Regions from separate parts of the Nocardioides sp. CF8 genome, predicted to be linked through region 1. Evidence: riboswitches for the same ligand, from Rfam matches in the RefSeq annotation. Region 1 holds a riboswitch; the other holds the start of a gene.
The links. A riboswitch is a leader RNA that binds a small molecule or an ion and turns the genes downstream of it on or off. The one in region 1 is predicted to bind cyclic di-AMP.
Positions count from the first base shown of each region.

Region 2: it holds a riboswitch for cyclic di-AMP, as region 1 does, so the genes downstream of both, CF8_RS13170 (C40 family peptidase) here and CF8_RS20680 (C40 family peptidase) in region 1, are expected to answer to the same signal.

Region 1 covers NZ_CM001852.1:959,660-971,522, reverse strand. Annotated here, with positions in the region: gene CF8_RS04760 (DEAD/DEAH box helicase) at 1-370, opposite strand, end outside; gene CF8_RS04755 (DUF3039 domain-containing protein) at 367-645, opposite strand; gene CF8_RS04750 (YqgE/AlgH family protein) at 703-1,269, opposite strand; gene CF8_RS04745 (hypothetical protein) at 1,400-1,885, opposite strand; gene CF8_RS04740 (TetR/AcrR family transcriptional regulator) at 2,074-2,778, shown strand; gene CF8_RS04735 (DUF3048 domain-containing protein) at 2,782-3,765, opposite strand; gene CF8_RS04730 (HupE/UreJ family protein) at 3,894-4,793, opposite strand; gene CF8_RS21840 (hypothetical protein) at 4,836-5,009, opposite strand; gene CF8_RS04725 (metallophosphoesterase) at 5,006-7,954, opposite strand; gene CF8_RS04720 (hypothetical protein) at 8,009-8,545, opposite strand; gene CF8_RS20680 (C40 family peptidase) at 8,951-9,520, opposite strand; cyclic di-AMP (ydaO/yuaA leader) riboswitch at 9,525-9,684, opposite strand; gene CF8_RS04710 (SDR family NAD(P)-dependent oxidoreductase) at 9,890-10,657, opposite strand; gene CF8_RS04705 (hypothetical protein) at 10,695-11,813, opposite strand; gene CF8_RS04700 (HIT family protein) at 11,855-11,863, opposite strand, start outside.
Region 2 covers NZ_CM001852.1:2,693,817-2,705,679, reverse strand. Annotated here, with positions in the region: gene CF8_RS13190 (Lrp/AsnC family transcriptional regulator) at 54-332, shown strand; gene CF8_RS13185 (DEDD exonuclease domain-containing protein) at 339-2,114, opposite strand; gene CF8_RS13180 (hypothetical protein) at 2,177-2,446, shown strand; gene CF8_RS13175 (hypothetical protein) at 2,506-2,712, shown strand; cyclic di-AMP (ydaO/yuaA leader) riboswitch at 2,871-3,035, shown strand; gene CF8_RS13170 (C40 family peptidase) at 3,049-4,041, shown strand; gene CF8_RS21060 (hypothetical protein) at 4,079-5,290, shown strand; gene CF8_RS13160 (M48 family metallopeptidase) at 5,287-6,507, shown strand; gene CF8_RS21590 (Flp family type IVb pilin) at 6,510-6,674, opposite strand; gene CF8_RS13155 (Flp family type IVb pilin) at 6,751-6,933, opposite strand; gene CF8_RS13150 (response regulator transcription factor) at 7,131-7,778, opposite strand; gene CF8_RS21055 (sensor histidine kinase) at 7,750-9,321, opposite strand; gene CF8_RS13140 (type II secretion system F family protein) at 9,321-10,253, opposite strand; gene CF8_RS21050 (type II secretion system F family protein) at 10,253-11,863, opposite strand, start outside.

The DNA.
Region 1 (11,863 bases):
TCACCGCGATGCCGACGAAGTCCTTCGAGGTCTTGCCGGAGCCCGCGCTGTAGGTCGGGTCGAGCGGGATGCCGGCGCGTGCCGCGGCCTCGGCCCACTGGGTCTTGAGGTGCTCGGTGGGCGCGACGACCGTGATGCGGTCGATGATCCGCCGGCCGAGGAGCTCGGCGGCCACGGTCAGCGCGAAGGTCGTCTTGCCGGCGCCCGGCGTGGCGACGGCGAGGAAGTCGCGCGGGGAGGAGGCTGCGTACTTGTCCACCGCCGCCTGCTGCCACGCGCGCAGCGAGGGGGCCGTCCCCCACGCGGCACGATCGGGCCAGGCTGGGGTGAGGACGGGCGCAGGGGTGGTGGGCTCAGGGCGCCCAGTCACGCGTCGGGGCCCTGGTTGCCCGAGTCGCCGCCTCCGGGCTTCATCTGCTCCCAGATGTCCTTGCAGTCGGGGCAGACCGGGAACTTCTCCGGCGCACGCGACGGCACCCAGACCTTCCCGCACAGGGCGATCACGGGAGTGCCCATGACCATCGCCTCGGTGAGCTTGTCCTTGGGGACGTAGTGACTGAACTTCTCGTGGTCACCCTCATCGGTCGGCTGGGTCCGACGGTCTTCGATCGTCTGCGTGCCGGGCGAGAAACCGATGGTGCTCATGACCCCAAGCCTAACGTCCGCAGCGAGCGAAGGGGACCTCGGCGACATCCCTCGACCTCAGTTGGTCTCCGGATCGAGGGGTCGGGTCAGGTGCCAGGCGAGATGGCCCGGCTGGCGACGGATGATGTCGCGCCACAGGTCCGTCGTGTCGGCCCGGAAGGCATCGGCGCTCTCCCCCGCCACGACGTACCAGCTGCCCTCCTCGATCTCGCCCTGCAGCTGTCCGGTGTCCCAACCGGCATAGCCGGCATAGACGCGGAGGCCGCCGAGGCTGCCGTCGAGGAGCTCGACGGGAGTGTCGAGGTCGAGCATCCCCAGGCGCCCCACGACCGACCGGTAGCCCACCGGCTCGTCGTCGGCGTCGCGCAGCAGCGCGACCGCGAGGGCGCCGTCGGGGCTGACCGGGCCGCCCCGGAAGAGCACCTCGGGTTCGGCACACATGGCGTCCCAGGGCCGCAGCACCTCGGCCACCGGCACCGGCGAGGGCCGGTTGAGCACGACGCCGAGCACGCCCTCGTCGTTGACGTCGAGCAGCAGGATGACGGTCCCCGCGAAGTTGGGATCGATCAGCTCGGCCGTCGCCAGCAGCAGCGTGCCCGGTGCCACGTCGGTCCCGTGGATCATGGCGCCAGTATGGCGCACGCGGACCGTGCCCACCGAGACGCAGGACGACCCCCGTCCGACGCTGGGAGGGAGGATGCGGCTGGGAGGAACCGCGGGCGTCGGACGAGGGCCGTCACATTCGAGGTGGCCGTCAGGCCGCGTGCAGCACCGCCCGCAGTCGATCGACGAACGAGGCCGGCGCGGGAGAGATGACGCGCTGCGACGCAGGCGCCAGGGCCGCTCGGGCACGCTCGGCGATCTGGGCACCTACACGGGCCGCACGCTCGTCGCGTGCGGACGTCGCGCCCGCCATCACGGCCAGCAGCGTGTGCTCCTTGGCCGTCGAGGCCGCCATGGCCGAGGCCATCGCGTCGTCGAGGGGCTCGGCGCGGTGCCGGTCGAGGATCGCCAGCACACCGGGGAGCTCCTCGGCGGTGGCCTGCCAGGCGTCGATGACGGCGCCCTCGAGGTCCATCGGCTGGTTCATGAGCTCGCGCTCGATGCGACCGGCCAGGCGGGTGTGCCAGCGCAGTGTCAGGGCGCCGAGCAGGGTCAGCTCGTCTCCGAAGGTCTCAGAGACACCGGTGACGCTCATCGGCAGGTGGCCGTCGCGTCGGGCGTCGACCTCGGTGATCACGGCACGAAGGACTTCTCCGCGTCGGTGAAAGGACGTCCAGGTCATGGCGAATCCCTTTCTGTGTGAGTCACATACCGTTGGTACGTACTCAGAGTATGCGACGGTCCTTCGGCATTCAAACAACACCGCCGTGACTCCGCCCACACGGGCTCCGTGGACTCTCCGCACCGCGGTCCTAGACTCGCGGGATGACCAACGCCTCCAAGCTGATCCCGAAGGTGCCGGGGGTTCCCCGGGTGCCGAGCCGGCGGGCGCAGTTCTCCTCCTCCACCAAGCGTGCCCTCGTCGAGGTTGCCGAGGACCTCTTCGCCGAGCAGGGCTATCCCGCCACCTCGCTGGACCAGATCGTGGCCGGGGCGCAGGTCACCAAGGGGGCGCTCTACCACCACTTCTCGGGCAAGCAGGCCCTGTTCGAGGCGGTCTTCGAGCGGATCGAGAACGAGGCCCGCAAGTCGATCCAGGCCGGCCTCAAGGGCGAACGCGACCCGTGGCGCAAGGCCCAGGCGGGGCTGCGGGCATTCCTCGACGTCGTCCAGGAGCCGGGCTACCGCCGGGTCGTGATCCAGGACGGTCCGTCGGTGCTGGGCTACGAGCGGTTCCGCGAGCACGAGGAGCGCTCGACGTTCGCGACCGTCGTGGAGATCGTGCGCGCCGTGCTCACCGCCGGCGAGTGGGACCTCGATGAGGAGATGCTGCAGACCTTCACCCGCATCTTCTTCGGCGCGATGTCGTCAGCCGGCGAGTCGGTGGCCTCGAGCGACGACCCGGCGACCGCTGCCGTGCGCGTGGAGATGGCGATCGGTTTCATCCTGGCCGGGCTCCAGTCCCTGGCCGACGCAGGCGTGCCGATCCCGGCGCCGCAGGACGCGGACACCGGGACCGACGAGGGCTGAGTCCTACTTCGCCCAGGTGACGCTGCCGGTGCCCTGCGGCACCAGCTCGATCCACACGTGCCCCGCGGGCACGGTGAGCTCGTCACCCTTCTTCGTCTCGAGCTTGATCGCGCCGGTCAGCCCGTCCTTGGTCCAGGTGCCCTGGACGACCTGGCCGTCGTGGAACAGCTGCGCCGGACCGCTGCCCTCGAACTTCGTCTCCGGGACGAGGTAGCCGGCGGGGTCGCGGTAGCCCGCGTCCCCGATCCTGACCCGCAGGGACAAGATGGAGGTGGCCGGGAAGTCGTCGCCGTCCGCGGCATAGGAGTTGGTGTTGACGTACTTCCCGCCCTGGAACTGCCAGGTGGTCGTGTGTCCGCCGAAGGCCGCCGACAGCGTGCGGGCCTTCTTGCCACCGGGGAAGTCGGCCTCGGTGCCGAAGTCGAGATAGGGCTCCGGCGCCTCCGAGCCCTTGATCCCCTTCGCGATGACGTTCGGCTGCGAGAAGAGGTTGTACGGCGCCGAGCGCGACGTCTCGCGGTAGATGCCCTTGGCTCCCTCGGTGACGAACGGGATGCCCGCCTTCTTGACCCGGTCGAGCGTGATCTGGGCCGCGCCACTGGTGATGACGTGGGCGCCGGTCGGCACGATCCCGATGTCGCTGGCGCGCATCGAGCGCACCGGTCCGACGACCTTGGGGACCTTGGAGTAGTAGAACGCCGCGAGCCGGGTCATCCCACCCTCGACGAGCTCCTCGACGACCATGTCGGCGGAACCGAGTCCGACCTGCGGGGCGCTGGACGACGTGTTGTCGACCTTCGTGACGAGCACCGGGTGGCTCGGGTAGTCACCCTCGACCTCGAGGCCGGTGAGCGGCCACAGGGCCGGCGGCTCGGGCGTCTCGCCGGCGTCGGGCTCGGCCGAGGACGACGGGCTCGACTCGGGGGCTTCGTCGCCGCTGCAGGCAGCCAGCCCGGTCAACAGGGTGGTGGCGGCAAGGACAGCCATGAGGCGTCGCAGTCGGGGGTGCACGCGTTCTCCGATCACAGGGGTCGATCAGTGGGCAGAAGCTCGACGCCCAGTGTCGCTCCGGCGCCAAACGCGGCACGGAAGGCGCGCCCGAACAGTGGTCCCGCTCACACCGGGGCGACGCCGGCGACGAGGCGGTCGACGAGCCAGACCGTCGCGGTGATCGCGACCACGACGGCCGCACCGGCCGTCACGACCTGCCCGCGGGGCAGCCGTCGGAGCACCAGCACGATCGGGAACAGCAGCGCGACCAGTGCGAGCTGGACGAGCTCGATGCCGAGGTTGAAGGCGAGAAGCGCGCCCAGCAGGTCCCAGGACGCCCGCTCGTCGAGGCCGAGCGCGCCGGCGAAGCCGAGGCCGTGCAGCAGCCCGAAGCCGAACACGACCGGCAGCCGCCACCGCTCCCCCCGCCCGACCACGCCCAGCACGGCGACCACCACGATCGAGAGCGCGATGATCGGCTCCACGACCGCGGACGGCACCGACACCACCCCGAGCGCCGCCAGCAGGAAGGTGACGCTGTGGGCGGCGGTGAAGGTGGTCGCGGCCAGCACGACGTCGCGCACCGATCGGGAGGCGAGCAGCAGCGCGACCAGGAACAGCAGGTGGTCGAGCCCGAGGAGCAGGTGCTCTCCCCCGAGCACCAGGAACTCGGCCCACTGCCGCGACTCGTGGCGCTCGCCGGGCGTGATGGCGTGGGTGTCGTCCTCCCCCGTCAGCACCGTCGTCCCCTCGGTGCCGTCGAGGTCGTGGTGCACCAGCGTCCGGGTGCTGTGCACGAAGGTCTCCGAGTCGGGGAACAGCGCCGAGAACAGCGCGTGCGCTCCGCCGGGAGCGCCCTCGCAGTCGTAGCCGAGGGTGATCAGCGCGTGGGCACGCCCGTCCCGCTCGGTCCGCTCCGGTGCCGCGGTCGGCGTCGCCGTACACCTCACGTCGTCGTAGGCGACCTGGAAGCGTTCGGAGACGTACGCCGCCACGTCGGCCCGGTTCGCGTCGAGCTGTCGCACCTGCTCGGCCGGGTCCGTGGCGCCCCAGGCCTCCTCGCGGAGCTAGGCGGACTTCATCAGCAGGTCGTACTCGACCTCGATCTCGGCGCGGACGTCGACGCCGTCCACGGTCGAGACGTCCACCCGGGCCGTCGTCATCGCACCGTGCGCACCGGCGGGGGCGGCACCGGTGCCGAGCACCAGGACCGCCCCGACCAGCGCGAGGAGCAACCTCACCGAGCGAGCACCAGGTCGTCGATGCGGACCGGGCGGCCCTCGGCGTCGAGGGTGGCGAAGATGCTCGGGTCGGACGTGGTGGTGCCGCCGCCGGCCGAGCGGGCGGTGACCACCCAGGCGTAGGCGGTGCCCTGCTTGAGACCGGTCCACGGCACGCTGGCGACCTGGCCCGACGGCACCGTGGCCTCGCCGATCACGGTCGTCGGCGCGTAGACCGCGACCGAGTCGGTCTCGAGGCTGGTGGTGCGGCTGGTGAGGTCGACCGGCAGCACCATCGTGTCCTCCTGGCCGTTGTAGCGCTTGTCGATGTCGAACTCGGTTGCCCCGAAGTCGTCGAGCAGCGGCGAGTAGGTGTCGACCGACATCTCGCCGCGGTCGACGTCGAACTGCAGCATCCGGAAGAAGCTGGCGCCGAAGCGCAGCTGGTCCTGGGGGCTGTAGCCGCCGACCTCGGTGAGCCCGAGGCGGCCCGCGGAGACGGTGTAGAACTGGTAGTCCGCCAGCAGCTCGACGACGCCGTTGCCGATCGCGCCGACCTGCGGCTTCACGTTGGTGCCGACACCGTGCTCGTGTCCGGCGAGGATCAAGAACACGTTGGGGTTGTCGCTCACGATCGTGTTGAAGAGCATCGCGCCGTCAGGTGCGGAGAACGTCGACCCGCGCCCGTCCGGGCTCTTCGACGGCTTGATGTAGTCGTGGGAGAGCAGGATCCCGTTGCGGCCCGGGAAGCGCTTGAAGATCCCGTCCGCCCACTCCGCCTCGTCCCGGGTCACGCCGTAGGACAGGCCGACGACCACGAAGTCGATCCCGCCCGCGGAGAACAGGTCGAAGTGGTTCTGGTTGTCGCCCGGCTGCCACGGGCCGCCGTAGGACGCGTCCTGCCACCGCTTCGCAGCCTCGGAGTAGCGGTCGGGGCCGTAGTAGCGGTTGTAGATCGCCTCGGGTCCGTCCTCGGTGCCCGACTGGTTGTCGTGGTTGCCCGCGATCACGCCGTTGGCGACGCCCGCGTCGTCGAGCACCCGCTGCTGGCGCGACGAGACCTCCATCTCGCCGACGGCCTGCTGCTGCATGGCCGGGGTCGCGGGCTTGCGGATGTTGTTCTCGATGATGTCGCCGGTGTGGGCGACGTAGGCGATCTTGCGCTGCTCGGCGTTCGCCGCGACCCAGCGGGTCACGTCGCCGTACGCCTTCTCCCAGATCGCGCGCTCCTCGGCCGTCTCCTGCTCGACCGCGCCCTCGGACAGGTACTGCGTGTCGGTGTAGTGGACGAGCGAGAAGTCGTAGCCGGCCGGGTCGTCGAAGCCGGCCTTGCCGCTGGCGTCGAGGTCGTCGGCGAAGGGGTCCTCGCCGGTGACGAGGACGTGCACGAGCTGCCCGTCGAGGTAGCGCCCGTTGACGGTCGCCGTCAGCACGGTCGGCGCGTCGGCCGCTCCGCGCGCGGCGGACACCGGGTCCCACCTCTGCGCCTGGAGGTTCCACGCGTGCAGGACGGCGCGCCGGGCCGGGTCGATCGTGCCCTCCCAGCGCAGCACCGGTGCGGTCACCTTGCCCTTGATGGCGACGTCGAAGCGCTGGTAGGCGACGTCCGTGGCCGCCGCGGACGACAGCGTGCCGGCGTCACCGGGCGCCAGCACCTTGGTGCTCCCGATCCGCTGCTCCCCCGGGATCTGCAACGTGGTCGGCGCCTGGTCGGTGGTGCCCTGCCAGCCCTGGGTCGGGGTGAGGATCTGCGCCTGCGCGAAGGTCGCGGTCACCGGGCCGCCGTCGGGCTCGGCCACCGTGGCGCTCAGGGTCGCGGTGCCACCGATGTCGGTCGACCCGGAGGCGGGCCTGAGGTCGGACGGCACGTCCGGGATGCCGGCGGAGCGGAAGCTGATCTCGCGGGTCGCGGTGTTGCCGAGCGAGTCGGACGCCGTGACCGCGACCGTGTGGTCGCCCGCGGCCAGGCCCGGCCCGATCGGGGCGCCGAGCCCGACCGGCCGCCCGTCGAGGGCGTACGTCGCCTCGCCCTCGATCCCGCTGGCGTCGGCGAGCTCCACGGCCAGCGAGACCGCCGAGGTGATGGTCGAGCCGGCGGCCGGGGTGGAGCCGACGACCTCGGGAGCGGTGTTGTCGACGACGAGCAGGCGCGTGGCCGTCTCGCCGGTCGTGGACGTGGCCGCGAGCGTGTGCTCGCCGTCGGTCAGCGCGGCGGTGTCGAGGGCCGCCCGGACCCCGCCCTGCGGGGCGTCGACGGAGAAGGTCAGCTCGACCTCGCGCAAGGCGGTGGCCGACGACCCGCAGTTGCCGTCGCCCATCGAGTAGGACGTCTTGATGCCCTGGCCCGTCGCCGTACCGGACGCAGGCGTCAGCGCGATCTTCGAGATCGTGAAGTCGTCACGGTTCTGCCCGCACGAGCCGGTCGTGGTCCCGGTGACGACGGTGACGGTGTTCAGCCCCGGCACCAGCCGGTCGTTGGGGAACATCACGTCGACGCGCTGGTTGACGAAGTCGCCGCCCATCTCCGCCTTCACGCCGTTGACCAGCACGTGGTTGTGGTACTTCGCCTCGATCGAGTTGCTGCCGACGTCGAAGCTGAAGGCCGCGGCGCCGTGGCCCAGGGTCGGGGTCGTCGCCAGCGGGGAGCCGTCGACGGTGATGGAGGCGACGCTGCCGGGCGTGCCCGCGAGGAACGACGCGAGCACGGGCTGCTCACCGGCCGCGATGGTGCCGTCGGCCGGCATCAGGCGCGGAGCTCCGGCAGGGGCGTTGTTGACCGTGACCGTGTGCTCGGTCTGCGCCCCCGACTCGGTGACCGCGGTGAGGGTGTGCGCCCCGTTGGTCAGGGTGGAGGTGTCCAGCTCGGTGGTGAGGCCGGTGGTGCCGACCGGGTCCCCGAGGACGAAGAAGGTGAGGGTGGCGTCCTTGCGCAGCGACGTGTTCGAGCCGCAGCTGCCGTCGCCCATCGAGTAGGAGTACTCGTTCTCCTCACCGTCGGCGACCTCGCCGAGGAGCTCGAGCTACACGTTGCTCACGACGAAGTCGTCGTGGTTGGTGCCGCAGCTGCTCTGGATGGTGCCGGTCACGACCTGCACCGTGTTCTCGCCCTGGACGAGCGCGTCGTTCGGGACCTCGAGCGTCGTGCGCTCGTCGACCAGGTCGGGCAGGTCGATGCGGTGCTCGCCGTTGACGAGCAGGTGGTTGCCGTAGCGCGCCTCGATCGAGTTCGTGCCGACGTCGAAGCTGATCCGTGAGGTGCCCACCGTCGGCGTCGCCTCGAGCCGGCCCTCGTCGGCCCACAGCGAGACGACCGAGTCGTCGGCGGTGGTGGGCGTCGAGGCCACGGTCTGCGTGCCCTCGACGAAGGCACCGTCACGCGGGGACAGCGTCGCAGGCGCCAGCGCGGTCGCGCTGGGCTTCGGCTTCACGAGGAGCGGCTGGGTCGATGCCGGGGTGATGAACGCCCCCGTGGACAGCATCACGCCGGCCAGCGTCACCAGCAGCGCCAGCGCCCTGACCGGTCGGAGGTGGACAGGGCTCGCTGAGTTGCGGCGCATCGGCGCGCGTCCTTCCGTGAAGACCTCGAGAACCAGACGTGTGGACGGGCCCGAACGGCCGGCCGGCGCTCAATCTGGTCGCTCTTCGAGAACTCCCGGGGAGCCGGGTGCGACGCCTCGGCGAACAGCCTGCGAACCACCCTGCTCACGCCAGCGCCCATACCCACGCGCACACCACGCCCACGGCCCACCGGAGCCCCGCCCGAGCCCGCCCGGAGTTACCGAACAGTCAGGTGGCCCCCAGCCAAAATCCCCAGCCGTACCCTTCGGTAGCGCAAAGGGGGGCGAGCCGGGGCGGGCGTCGCGGCCGGCAGGGCAGAACCCTCGCCGGCCTGAAATGACGAACGGCTCGCCCGCTCCGAGGAGCAGGCGAGCCGTGTCAGGCAGCTTCGTCAGGCAGGCGCGTCAGCGCAGGGTGCCGGCGAACCAGGAGCTGGTCCAGGGCGCAGCCACGGTGACCCGCTGGCCGGAGCCGGGCGCGTGCACCATCATGGCGTGGCCGTTCTGGTAGCCGATGAAGATCGCAGCGTGGTAGACCCCGCCGGAGTTGAAGAAGAACATCAGGTCGCCGGGGCGCATGTCCTGCTTGGAGATGCGACGGGTGTGGGCCGCCTGCGCACCCGAGGTGCGCGGCACGTCGAAGCCGGCGCCGCGGTAGCTGTAGTAGATGAGCCCCGAGCAGTCGAACGCGTTCGGGCCGGCAGCGCCGTACGAGTAGGCGTCGCCGCGCTGGGCCATCGCGGTCTGCTGCGCGGAGGAGATCCGCGCGGAGAGGCGCTGGGCGGACCGCTGCCGACGCGAGGCCATGGTCTTGTCGTACTTCGTGACCTGGCTGTCGGAGAGGGCGACCGCGCCGGACCGGGTGGTCTGGCTGTCGGCAGCATGGGCGGGGGCGACGGCCACGGTGGTGGCCGTGACGCCCAGGGTGACGATCGTGAGCGCGCAGGAGCGCGCCATGCGACGAATCGCAGGCATGGCAGATTCCTTTCCCACGCCTGTGAGGTGAGCTGTCGGGTTGGAGCTGGAAAGTGCTCCGTCACTCGCGTGACTTCACCCCGAGCCGCGATCGTCGAGCGACGATCCCGGCGTGGAACCTGTGGGTCCCCCACTCCTGCCCGATGAATTCGTGTCTCGGGGGACGCTCCGGACGGGCAGGATTCGGCGAACCCGGAGCGGTGGTGCTCGAGCACGCTATGCATGCGAAAGCGCCGCCGTCCAACTCGAAATGCACGAAAAGACACCGCTCAGGCGTAGCGCGTGAGCGGTGTCTCAGTGCGGGAGTGACCCCCGTCTCGCCGCTGCTGTGAGCGGCGTCTCGCCGCCCGTGTGAGCGGCGTCTCGTCGTCAGCCGAGCTTGGCGCCGCCGTCGACGTAGAGCGTCTGGCCGGTGATGTAGGACGCCTCGTCGCTGCACAGGAAGGCCGCGGCAGCCGCGATGTCCTCGGGGAAACCGACCCGGCGGACCGGGTTGTGGTCGGCGTTGAGCTTGCGGAACTCCTCGACGTCCATCTTCAGCCGGGCGGCCGTCGCGTCGGTCATCTCGGTGGCGATGAAGCCGGGCGCGATGGCATTGGCGTTGATGCCGAACGGGCCGAGCTCGATGCCGAGAGTGCGGGTGAAGCCCTGCACGCCCATCTTGGCCGCGGAGTAGTTGGCCTGGCCGCGGTTGCCGAGCGCGGAGACGCTCGAGAGGTTGAGGATCTTGCCGTACTTCTGCTCGACGAAGTGCTTCTGGGCGGCCTTGGTCATGTTGAACGGGCCCTTGAGGTGGACGCCCATGACCAGGTCCCAGTCCTGCTCGGTCATCTTGAACAGCAGGTTGTCGCGGGTGATGCCGGCGTTGTTGACGAGGATGTGGATCCCGCCGAGCTCGTCGACGACAGCCTGGATCGCGGCCTCGGCGGCCGCCACGTCGGAGACGTCGCAGCCGACGCCGATCGCCAAGGCATCGTCGGTCAGCTCGAGCCGGCCAGCGGCTTCCTGCGCGGCTGCCTCGTCGAGGTCGACGATGGCGACCGACGCGCCCTCGCTGGCGAAGCGCTGCGCCGTACCGAATCCGATGCCGCGCGCGGCTCCGGTGATGACTGCGACGCGACCGTCAAAGCGACCCATGGTGACTCCTGACATCAAAGAACTGGACGGGCCGACCTTAGTACCCCCACGACCGCGCCTCGTCCCAGGCCAGCACCTCGCGCCAGTGCTCCCTGCGCGCGAGCGTAACCAGCGCGTCCTCGTCCTTGGTGACCGGGTCGAACGTCGAGAGCACGGCGCGGGGCGGGCCGGCATCGCAGGTCGCGGTGTGGGCGATGACGAGCCGCTCGTCGCGGGTGTCCACGAGCGAGATGCCGCCCCGGCTCCCCGGCACGCGGACCACCTTGACCTCGCCGGCGCGGTTCTCGCGGGTGATGAACGAGCCACCACACGGACCGTTGCCCTCGTAGTAGGACCGCCCGCCGACGACCCGCACGTCGGAGTCGTCCCAGCTCGGGCCGTGGAAGCCGGGTGAGGTCGTGGGCCGCAGGCCGGCCATCGGCGTGACGGTGCCGTCGAGGCCGACGGTGACCAGCTGGCTGCCCTGGCGCGAGAAGCAGGAGGCGAGCAGCGTGGTGGCGGCGTGCCAGCGCAGCGGTCGACACTCCCCCGGCGTCGCGATCTCGCGGCCGGTCGAGCCGTCGAGCGGCAGCACGGCCAGGTGGCCGACGTCGGCGACCAGCACCGCCGAACCGTCGGGCGTCGCGATGGCGCCGCCCTGGGAGGCCTGCCCGACCACGCTGCGCTCCCCGGCCCACGTGATCGAGAGGATCTTGCCGCTCAGGGTCTGCGACAGCACGCCGGCGCCGTCGGGCCGCAGCCCGGTGGCCATCTCGCGCCGGGGCAGCGCGAGGGTCTGGCTCGCGCCGCTCTCGAGGTTGAGCCGGACCGCCTGCGCGCGGGCCAGGCTGACGTAGCGCTTGAGCAGGGCCGTGCGGGTGTCGGCGTCCCAGTCGACCAGGGTGAAGCTGCTGGGGTCGACGCCGTGCTCCAGCGGCTGCCGGCGCGTGGCGTGGAGGGCGTAGCGGGTGCCCTCCGGGGAGATCAGCTCGAGGCTGCGCGCCCGGACCCGGAGCTCGCCCTGCCGGGGGACGCCGCGGTCGATCGTCGCGAGCACCCATCCGTCGCCGACCCGGTCCCACGGCACGCTCGAGCGGGCACGTACGGAGCCGGCCTGGGCGGGCGCCACCAGGGTGACCATCAACAGGACCAGCAGCGGTCCGAGCAGCTTCCTCATGCCCCTGTGACGCGGCCGGTGCCCGAATCGTTGCAGGGGGCTCAGTGCGC
Region 2 (11,863 bases), 1.7 Mb from region 1:
GCGACCCCTGCCTTCAGTGCTCGGTGGGCCGAGGCGGCGGTACGGTGTCGCCCATGATCACTGCCATCGTGTTCGTCAAGGCCGACGTCGCCCGCATCCCTGAGGTCGCCGAGGCGATCGCGGCGCTGGACGGCGTCAGTGAGGTCTATTCGGTGACCGGCCAGATCGACCTGATCGCGATGATCCGGGTCAGCAAGCACGAGGACATCGCCGCCGTCGTCGCCGACTCACTGAACAAGGTGGAGGGCGTCACGTCCACCGAGACGCACATCGCGTTCCGCACCTTCTCGCGCCATGACCTGGAGTCGGCCTTCTCGCTCGGGCTGGACTGACGCTCCTCAGCGCGCGGGCTGGTGGACGGCGGACGGCAGGCGCTGCTCGTCGAAGGGCACCAGTGACAGCCGGGACGCCTCGACCGCGTCGTAGACCGACAGATGGCGCGTCGCCCCGCCGACGGGGCAGGCCCACTCGCCGGCCACGTCGACGAGGCGGATGCCTGGCGCCTCCAGCCAGCGGAGCACCTTCTCGGTCTCCTCGGCGGTGGCTGCCGGGACCGGGCCCGGCGCATCGATCACCGTCTCCGCGCTCGCGCGAAGCTGGTGGACGTAGTGGTGTGCGTCGGCGCCTGAGGGGATGACGCCCGCAGCGACCAGCCGGCCGTGCCGCACGATGTGGACTGCCCAGCGCCCGTCGTCCTCGCGGCGCGCTGCTACGACCTCGGGGCACCCGGTGAGGGCGGAGAGCCGCTGGGTGCGCGCGGCCGCTCGCACGAAGGTGGCGAGCCGGTCGCGGTGCACTCCGGCCTCCTCGAAGCGATCCAGGTCGGCCAGGGCGGTCATCCGTCGCTGGATGGCATCGACGACCTCGTCAGGCCGATGGAGCAAGGTGTCGCGCAGCTGCCGGACGACCGCGGCATAGGTCGTCGGGTCGGCGCTGCCGTCGCAGGGGGACAGGCATCGCCCCATCTCGGCGAGGACGCAGGGGGTGCGGGAGGGATTGACCCCGATGTGGTCGGAGCACTGCCGGACGGGGAACGTCTCGTGCAGGGCGGCCAGGCACTTGTCGGCAGACTTCTTCGACGAGAACGGGCCGAGATAATCGGCGTCGTCGTCGAGCACGCGACGCACCAGGGACAGTCGCGGCCAGGGCTCGCGGGTGAGCTTGACGAAGTGCATCTTCTCCGGGAAGCGGGAGCGGCGGTTGTACTTCGGCTTGTGCTCGGCGATCAGGCGCAGCTCGCGGACCTCGGCCTCGAGCGGGGTGGCGCAGGTGATGGTGGAGACCGACTCGGCCAATCCGACCATCTCGCCCATCCGGGTGCGGGTCTCGGACGCGGTGAAGTAGGTGCGCACCCGGCTGCGCAGGTCCTTGGACGTGCCGACGTAGAGGACGCGCGCGCGGTCGTCGCGGAAGAGGTAGACGCCGGGGGCGTGCGGCAGTCCTTCGGCCAGGTGGCGCTTGCGGCGCTGGGCGGTGGAGACCCGGGAGGTGAAGGTCTGGAGCTCCTCGAGGGTGTGGACGCCGACACCGCCCAGTCGCTCCATCAGTCCGTGCAGCACGTCGACGGTCGCGCGCGCGTCGGACAGGGCACGGTGGTTGGGGGTCGTGGTCGCGTTGAACAGCTGGGCGAGCGAGGAGAGCTTGCAGTTGGGCGCGTCGTCGCGGGTGATCACGCGGCGGGCGAGCTTGGCCGTGTCGAGCACCTCGAAGGCGGGCCACGCCAGGTCCTGGGCGCTGGCGAAGTGGCGCAGGAAGCCGACGTCGAAGGGGGCGTTGTGGGCCACCAGCACGCTGCCGGCGGCGAACTCCAGGAACGCCGGGAGGGCGGAATCGATGGAGGGCGCGTCGCTGACCATCGAGTTGGTGATGCCGGTGAGCACGGCGATGAACGGCGGGATCGCCGCATGCGGGTTGACCAGGGTCTGGAACTCGCCGAGCACCTCTCCGCCGCGGACCTTGACCGCCCCGATCTCGGTGATCATCGACCCCGCCGCCGCAGATCCACCCGTCGTCTCGAGGTCGACCACGCAGAAGGTGATGTCGCGCAGCGGCCGGCCCAGCTCGTCGAAGCTGCGCTGGGCCTCCCATCGGGAGGTGGTTGCTGCGGTGGTCATGTCCACGACGCTAGGTCCGACCACCGACATCGTCGGGGACGCCGCGCCACTAGGCTGGATCCGTGACCACAGAACTGCCGACCTCGTCCCACCGCTGGCGCTGCGGCGGTTGCGGCAACCTGACCCGCTTCGACGTGACCCGCACACGGCGCACGACCGAGTTCTGGCACTTCGACCTGGCCGGCGATCACGCGGTGGAGTCCACCGAGGTCAGGGGCGAGTCCGTGGAGTCGGTGTCGTGCCGCTGGTGCGGGCGCGACGACGCCATCGAGATCGTGGACCGCAACGAGGCGGCCCTGCTCGGCGAGGACCCCACCACCAACCCTGGCTGAACACGCCTCCGGTCGCTCGCGACCGGCCGTTGTCGGTGCTCGGTGGCACGGTGCGTCACATGACGACACGAATCGATTGCGACAGCTGCCTGGTGCGGGGACTGGCCTGCCACGACTGCGTGGTCACCGTGCTGCTGGGGCCACCGCCCGAGCTCACCTTCGACGACGACGAACGCCGCGCCCTCGAGGCGCTGGCCGATGGCGGCCTCGTGCCACCACTGCGGCTGGTCCAGCCGGTCACGGGACCCATCGTGGAATCGGCCTGATCCGGCCTCGACGCCCCATCAGTCACGTGAGCCACACCACAGCAACGACACGCGGTCTGCATCGGGACGGAGATTGGCAGCAGTGCCGGGGGCGGACTACGCTGACCCCTCAGGTGATCGTGGAAGTGGGCCACTCGGGTCCGCGCGAGCACCGCGTCGAGTTCGATCCGTTGACCCCCCGGTCAGTGGATCGGAGCCGGGGAACCACTTCCCGTCTGGGGTGAATCGCCTCCAAGGACATGCGCTCGCGCATGCGGAGGAGGCGTAGGGCATGTCGTGCCCGAACCCGTCAGCTCACCCGGTAGACGTACGACACACAAGGGAGAACACCCGCTCGTGAATCACGACCGGATGCGACTCGGCAGCGCCTTGCTGGGAATCACCGCGATTGCCGCCATCGGAATCATCCCCGTTTCACCGGCCCAGGCTGACCCGGACATCAAGGATGTCCAGGCCAAGGTCGACCGGCTCTACCACGAGGCGGAGCAGGCCTCGGAGCGATACAACGACGCCAAGCTCGACCTCGCCGACCTCCGCAAGGACCTGTCGGCCCTCCGCAGCGACGAGCAGCGCCAGAGCGCCAGGCTCGACGCGGTCCGGGGCGAGGTGGCTGACTCGATCCTGCGCGGCTACCAGGGTGAGTCGATCTCCACCGTCGGCCAGGTCGTCGTGTCCGACGACCCGGGTGCCTTCCTGGGGCAGCTCTCGACCATGTCGGGCTTCAACTCCCTGCAGGACAACATGTTCGACGCCTACTCGACCGAGCTCGAGGCCCTCGACCTGCGCCGCGACGCCACGGCCGATCGTGCCGCCGAGATCGCGGAGACCACCGACGACCTCGCAGCCGAGAAGAAGACGATCGACACGAAGCTCGAGGAAGCCGAAGACCTGCTGGCCGACCTCGAGGCCGAGGAGCGTGAGCGTCTGATGACCTCGTCGCGCTCCGAGACCACGCGCATGCCCGCCTCGGTGCCCGCCTCCGGCAGGGCCGCAGCGGCGATCTCCTACGCCATGGCCCAGGTCGGCGACGCCTACGTCTACGGCGCCACCGGCGACAACGCCTTCGACTGCTCGGGCCTCACCATGCGCGCCTGGGGCGCGGCCGGTGTCGGTCTCCCGCACTCGTCAAGCGCGCAGTACGGCTCCGGCCCGCACATCTCCGCGAGTGCGCTGCAGCCCGGCGACCTGGTCTTCTACTACAGCCCGATCAGCCACGTCGGCATGTACATCGGCAACGGCATGATCGTGCACGCAGCCAACCCCGGCACCGGTGTGGCCGTCTCCGGTCTCCACTCCATGCCTTACGTCGGCGCGGTTCGCCCTGGCTGATCGCCCGACCTCGAAGACCGGTCGCCCACGTTGGTGGGTGGCCGGTCTTTCGCTGTGTGTGGGGCTGGTCGCAGCAGGCGTCTGGCTCGTCGGTGGCGACGAGCCCTACCGGGCCGACCTCTCCGACGACTCGGCTGCGCCGACGGCGCAGGCGGGCGCTGCGGCGGCCGTCGTCCAGGACCTCGTCCGGGCCCTGGCTGCAGGTCACCCCGACGCCGCTGCCGAGCTCGGGCGTCCGGACGATCCTGCGTCCGTCGGGCTCCTGAGGGCAGTCGCCGACAACGCGCGCGAGCTCGGACTCGTCGACCTGTCGGCGCGCTACGTCGACGAGGTCGGGGCGGTCGCGCCGGACGGTTCCTGGACCGCCGCCGTCGACCTGACCTGGGCGATCGACGGATTCGATGAGGAGCCGGCACACGCCGAGGTGCTCGTCGCGTTCGCGCCCGACGACGGGCGCGTCGCCATCACCGGCCTGGGCGGCGGCGACCGCATCTCGCCGTTGTGGCTGCGTGAGCGGCTGGTCATACGGCGTACACCCCGGGCCCTCGTGATGGCAGCCGGCGAGCAGGCCGCCCGGGAGGCGCGCGTCTACCTCCAGCGGGTCCGCCGAGCGGTCCCCGTCGTCCGGGGCGTGCTCCCGCAGTGGCGCCCCTCGGTCGTCCTGGAGGTGCCGGCGAGCAGCGAGGCGCTCGATGACGCGCTCGACGTCGCTGACGGGACGTATGCCGGTATCGCCGCGGTCACTGCCGCCGCCGACGGCTCCCAGCGCACGAGCGGGCCGGTGCGGGTCTTCGTCAACCCGGAGGTCACGGGGCGGCTGCGCGGCGCGGGTGCGCAGGTCGTGATCAGCCACGAGCTCGTGCACGTCGCCACCGACGCGACCACGGTCTCCCTCGATCCCTGGCTGCTCGAAGGCTTCGCCGACTACGTCGCCCTGCGCGACATCGGGCTGCCGTTGAGCACGACGGCTGCCCGGGCGCGCGCGCTCGTGCGCCGCGACGGGGTGCCCGACCACCTACCCGGCGTCGCCGAGTTCGACACCTCGTCCGACAGTCTCGAGGCCGCCTACGAGCTGGCCTGGCTCGCCTGTGTCGAGGTCGCTGCCCGGGTCGGCGAGCGCGGCCTGGTCCGGGTCTACGACGAGGCATCGGACGGTGCGACCACGCGCCGCGCTCTGGCGTCGGTGGGACTGACCCCGGGTGAGGTGCTCCGGGGGTGGCAGGTCCGGCTCAGGGGGCTCCGCCCGTGACCGCTCGCCGCTGCGCGCTCACCGTGACGCTGGTCGCGGTGGTCGGGTTCGTCGTCGTGGCGGCGCTCTGGGTGCCGTGGCAGCCGGTGCCGGGTGGTGCGCCCAGCGCCGTACGACCCGAGACGGTGTTCACGGCCGAGCAGATCAGGCGCGGCGAGGACTACGCAGCCTGGGCCCGTCGGTGGAGCCTGCTGTCACTCGCCATCACCCTCGTGGTGGCGTCGGCGCTCGGGTTCACCCGCTGGGGCGAGCGGCTGATGGAGCGGCTGCCCGGCCGCTGGTGGGCGAAGGTCGTGCTCGGCGTGCTCGCGATCAGCCTGCTCGGTCGGCTGGCGACCCTGCCGTGCAGCGTGATGCTGCAACGGCACCGGTTGGCCAACGGTCTGAGCACCCAGACGTGGGTCGGATATGCACGCGACGTGGCGACGAGCGAGGTGGTCGCCGTGGTCACCACGTCGGTCGGGCTGCTCGTGCTCCTCGGTGTCGCACGACGCTGGCGTCGCGCCTGGCCGGCGATCGCGGGGGGACTCGTCGGGGCGCTCGTGGTGCTCGGCTCCTTCATCTATCCGCTCGTCGTCGAGCCCCTGTTCAACGACTTCACGCCGCTGACCGACCCCGGGCTCAGGTCGGAGATCTTCGTGCTCGCGGACCAGCAGGGAGTACGGCTCGACGACGTGCTCGTCGCGGACGCGTCTCGGCGTACGACCACGCTCAATGCCTACGTCTCCGGCATCGGCAACACCAGGCGGGTGGTCGTCTACGACAACCTGGTCGAGTCGCTGCCGCGAGACGAGGCCCTGTCGGTGATCTCCCACGAGCTGGCGCACGCGGCGCACGGCGACGTCGTGATCGGTACGGCGCTGGGCGCCCTGGGAGGGGCCGCCGGAGTCGGCCTGCTGGGACTGGTCGTCACCACCCGTCGCAGACGCGGCCGACCGGGCCTGGCTGATCCGCGGATCGTGCCCCTCGTGCTGGCGCTCAGCGTGTGGGCGACGCTCGCGGCGAGTCCGCTGGAGAACGGCGTCAGCCGGCAGATCGAGACGCGCGCGGACGTGGAAGCGCTGAAGGCGACCGGGGACCCGGTCGCCTTCGTGGAGATGCAGAAGTTGTTGGCACTGCGCTCGCTGGCGGATCCGACGCCGCCTGTGTGGCTGCAGTGGTGGTGGGGGAGTCACCCCACGGTGTTGGAGCGGTTGGCGCTCGCGACCGAGGACTGACCTCAGATGTTGCGGCCGAGCTGCGGGGGGATCTCCTGGAACAGGGCGAGGACTTCCTCGCCGAACAGGCCGACGGAGACGATGATCGCAGCGGCGATCATCGCGACCATCAGGCCGTACTCGACGGCGGTCGCGCCGTCCTCGTCATGCTTGCGGGTCATCGTCATTGCTCACTCCTTGGGCCGGAACGTACCGAGGGCCGGCATCCGCGTGTGAACGCGGACACCGGCCCCAGGTGTTGGATCAGCGGCCCTGCATACCCGTGGTGACCTCGGTGAACAGCTTGACGAGCTCGTCGCCGAGGAGGCCGACGGTGAGGATGATGGCGGCGGCGATCAGCGCGACCATGAGGCCGTACTCGACGGCGGTGGCGCCCTTCTCGTCGTCACGGCGAGCGTTGAGCATGAGGCTGAGGAACTGGATCATTTCGATATCCCTTGTGTGTGATGAATGGTGGAGAGTCTTGGCCCGTCAGGCACCAGACCCGACAAGAAGAAGTCTGTCCGAGGGGCGGCGTCTGCGAATCGGATGATCGGTCGGGACCGCCTAGTCCCTTTTGACTACCGTGACGCAACCCACTGGACTGGACCGGGTGGTCCAGACGTGTGCGTCCGGCCGGCCGGTCAGAACCGCTGCGTCGCGACGTGGTCCAGGAGCCCCATGCGCATGGCCGCGACCAGCGCCTGGGCGCGGTTGGCGGCGCCGAGCTTCTGGTAGATGTGCGTGATGTGGGTCTTCGCCGTGGACTCGCTCATGAAGAGCCGGGAGGCGATCTCCCCGGTGCCCAGACCGTCCGCGAGCAGGGTCAGCACCTCGTCCTCGCGACCGGACAGCTTGGGGGTCACGGGTCCCGTGGCCCGGCGCATCATCGCCTCGCTGAGGCCGGTGCACAGGAAGGTCCTCGGGGCGACCGCCGCGTGCTTGGCGGCGCTCACCACCTCGGTCGCCTTGCTGTCCTTGCCGACGAAGCCGGACGCGCCGGCCTCCATCGCCGCGAAGATCTGGTCGTCGCCGGCATGCATGGTCAGCACCACGACGCCGGTCGTGGCGTTGGTGGCACGGATGGCGCGCACGACGTCGAGGCCGTGTCCGTCGGGCAGCTGGAGGTCGGTGACCACGACGTCCGGGCGGAGCTGCTCGAAGGCCACGAGGGCGTCGGCCACATTGCCCGCCTGACCGACGACGGTCGTCTCGGTGTCTCGTTCGAACGCGCGAGCCAGGCCCTGACGGATCAGCTCGTGGTCATCGACGAGGAGAACTGTGGTGCTCATGTCGAGTCATCCCTTCGGTGGCGACGTGGTGCTTGGTCTGGAGCAGCACGACGGTGCCACCCTCGGTTCGTGGCGAGATCGTGAGCTCGGCGCCGATGCACTGGGCACGCTCGCGCATCGTCTGCAGGCCCCAGTGCTTCTCGCGCGGGACGGCGTTGCCGACGCCGTCGTCCTCGATCTCGAGCCTGATGCTGGCTCCGTCGCAGACGAGGGTCACCCAGAGGTTCGTCGCCTCGGCGTGCCGGCGCACGTTGCCGATCGCCTCCTGGGCGACGCGCAAAAGCTCGACCTCGGTGCGGCGGGGGAGCGGCGGGCCCGACTCGTCGAGCACCAGGTGGACCCGCAGGTCCGTGCCGTGGCTGACCTCGCGGACATATTCCGCCAGCGCACCGGCCAGTTGGTGGTCGGCGACATGGTGGCGCAGGTCGAAGATGGAGAAGCGCAGGTCGGCGACCACGCGGCTGATCTCGTCGCGCAGTGACGCTGCGAGCGACTGGACGCTCGACTCCGAGGTCATGGACTCGATCTCGTCGACGACGTAGCCGAGCGCCACGATTTCCTGGGCGACGCCGTCATGCATCTCGCGAGCGATCCGGGTGCGTTCCTCGGACGTCGCCATCAGGCGCACCTCGTCGAAGGTCACCGCGGTGTCGAGGCGGAGGACGAATTCCTCGGCGACCTCCTGTGCCATGGCCAGCAGCTCGAGTGTCCACCCTGCCTCCCGGACCAGCACGACGGAGCCGAACGTGTTGTCCGCGACGGCCAGGCAGATGGACGCGATGCTCGGGTCCACCTCGCCGTCGACGTCCGGGGGCGGCTTGAGGTCGCCGTACGACGAGATGAGGTCGACCTCGTCCTGTCGGCCGTGCAGCAGCACGGCCGAGCGCGAGGCCCCGGTCGTGCGCCGCAGTGCGGCCTCGAGCTCGGCGGCGAGCTGCACGCTGTCGAGGCCGACCGCGCCGGCGCTCGTCAGGTCGTGCAGCTGGGACATCAGCTGGTGGGCGGCGGCGAACGGTGCCTGGCGGGCCTCCAGGTCGCGCACGGAGCGCGACTGCCAGCCGGCCAGCTGGCCGACACCCAGGCCCATCACCAGCCAGGGCACCGACTCGAGGATGCGCGCGACGTCGGTGCGGCCTTCGCTGAGGATCGCGGTCGCGATCACGGCGATGGCCCCGACGAGGGTCACGTTGAAGCAGGCCACGGCGCCATGACGAAGACCGGCGATGACAGGCGGTGCGGCCAGGTAGACGAGCAGTGCCGCTTCGGGCGGAGCACTCGTCAGGACCAGCGCGCTCAGGAGGGCCTCGGTGACAGGCAGCCACGACCCACCCCTGGTGAGCACGCCCAGCTCCAACGTGGAGCAGGCGACCGCGATCACCCCGAGGGCCAGCAGCACGGGCAGCGCGCGGGTCGCGTCGGCGGTGCTCAGCAGCAGGCCCGCGGCCAGCGACAACGTGAACGTACGGATGGCGGCGCTCGCACGCGCGGAGCGGGCGGAGACGGGGATGCCAGTGAGGGGATCGGGCCGGACCTGGTTGCGCATCAGCGGTTGCTGAACGTCTCGGCGATCTGTAGACCGGCTGGTCCGAGGATGACGATGAACAGGCACGGCAGGATGAACATCACGAGCGGGATCATGATGCGCACCGGCACCTGCTGGGCCTTCTCCTCCGCCCGCTGGCGGCGCTTGACCCGCATCTCCTGGCTCTGGATGCGCAGCACCCGGCCGATCGGGATGCCGAGGGCGTCCGCCTGCACCATGGACAGGCAGAAGGACTTCAGGTCGGGCAGCGAGGAGCGCATCGCCATGCTGCGCATCGCCTCGGCGCGGCCCACGCCGATCTGCATCTCCTGGAGCAGGCGGTTGAACTCCTGGGACAGCGGCCCGGTCGTGTTCTTGGCGACGCGTGCGACCGCCGAGTCGAAGCCGAGGCCGGCCTCGACGGAGACGGTCAGGAGGTCGATGGCGTCGGGCAGCGAGTTTCGCATCAGCTTCTCGCGCTTCTGGCCTGCGTTGTAGAGCAGCACGTTGGGCAGGACGTAGCCGAACCCGGCCGCGAGGCCGGTCGCGACGATGACCCGCAGGAAGGACCAGTCCAGGCCCAGGAAGTAGAGGAAGCCGAGGACGGCGAAGACGCCGAGCCCGAGCACCTTGAGGCCGATGATCCGGCTCACGTCCCAGCTGGGCGGGTTGCCGGCGATGTTGAGCCGATACTGGAGCTTCTGGGCGGTGTCTGCCCGCACCATCTTGCGACCGATGTCGACGAAGCGGTCGCCGAGCGGGCCGATGACGCGCTCGACGAACGGGAGCTCGAGCTCCGCCTTCAAGACGTCGGGGGCGGAGTCGATCGCCTGGATGGCGGCAACGGACCGGGCGACGCCACGGCGCTCGCTGGTCACGACGCCGATCACGGACAACGAGAGCGTGATGGCGGCGACGAGCAGGAGCGCGCCGGCCAGCAACATCGGGGACATCAGACCTCCACCTTGGCCAGCTTGGACATCGAGAAGGAACCGAGGGCAAGGAGAACGAAGGCGGCAAGCAACATGATGTATCCAGGGAACGTGGTGTACAGGGGTCGGACGTACTCGTTGTTGACGAAGTAGAGATAGACGAAGATGGCGGGAGGCAGGAATCCGAGGATGTATCCCGACAGGCGACCTTCGGCGCTGAGGGAGCGGACCTGTCGCTTGAGGTACTCACGCTCGCGCAGGGTGTCCGCGACGGTGTTGAGGATCTCGGCGAGGTTGCCGCCGACCTCACGCTGGATGCGGATCGCCATGACGACCCAGGCGAAGTTCTCGCTCTCCATGCGCAGCGCGACGCCGTCCATCGCGTCGGTGATGTCGACACCGAGTCGCTGCTCGATCAGGGCACGGCGCAGCTCGCCGGCGATTGGCTCGTGGCCCTCGCGCACGACGGTGTCCACGGCCTGGGGCAGCGAGAGACCCGCCTGGAGCCCGCCCGCCATCAGGCCGAGGGACTCGGCGAGCTGGGCGTTGAAGGCGTTGAGCCGACGGCGGTGCCTGAACCTGAGGTAGATCCACGGGAGGACCGCTCCACCGATCAGGCCGAGCACGGCCAGGCCGGGGCCGCCGAGGATGAAGCAGACGAGGGCGGAGCCCACTGCGATGCCGACGTGCATGAGCAACCACTCGGCTGCGGTGAGCGCCGACCCGGCGCCGGCGAGTCGCTGGGCGATCCGTGTCTCCATGTCGGCGCTGACGACCTTGTTGGTCATCGCCACTGCGGAGTCGAGAGCCCCGGAATCTGCCGTGGCCTTCTTGCGGCTGCCGGGCGTGCCACCCGTGGAGCCGAAGTAGGAGTCCAGACGGCGCTCGGCGTTCGAGCGTCCGATGCGGGGGCCGGAGATCACGATGCTCATCAGGCCGACGAGCCCGAGGAAGAGGACGAGTGCGCCCAGCAGCATCAGCGGCGTGCTCACGAGGGCCTTGCCGTTCTCGACCACGTCAGGGATCGAGGTCGCGGCGGCGAGAGTGACGAACGCCGAGTCGGTGTAGGACGTCTCGTCGGCCCGGAGCGTCACGGTGATGGACGCTTCCTCCTTGGAGTCGTCCGGGGCGTCGAACGTCACGAGGATCTGCTGGGCGAGTGCGTCGGCCTGCGCTGCGAAGACCGTGCTCAGGGCAGCCGGGTCGGCAGGGATGACCTTGCCGCCGGTGTCCTCCGCGAGACCCGCGATCTCCGATGCCTTGGCCGAGCGGCCCAGGGAGACGACGTCGACGACGACCTCGCGGTCCTCGGCCTCGCTGGACGCCACTTCGAGCGTGGTCGCGCTGCCGGTGTCGGCACCGTCGGAGAGGAGGAGCACGGCGCGCGACCCCTCGGCACCGACGATGTCGACGCCCTCGAGCAGGGCGTCGTAGACGCTCGTGCCCTTGCTGAGCTCGATGCCCAGCAGGGCGGTGCGGATGGCGTCGTGGTCGGTGGTGGGCTCGATCGTCTGCTGGATGTCGCCGGCGAACGTCACGAGACCGATGGCCACGTCGGCCGGGGCCTGGTCGAGGAACGCGTTGACAGCGGCTGTGGCGGCAGCGAACTTGGCGCCGCGCATGCTGTTGCT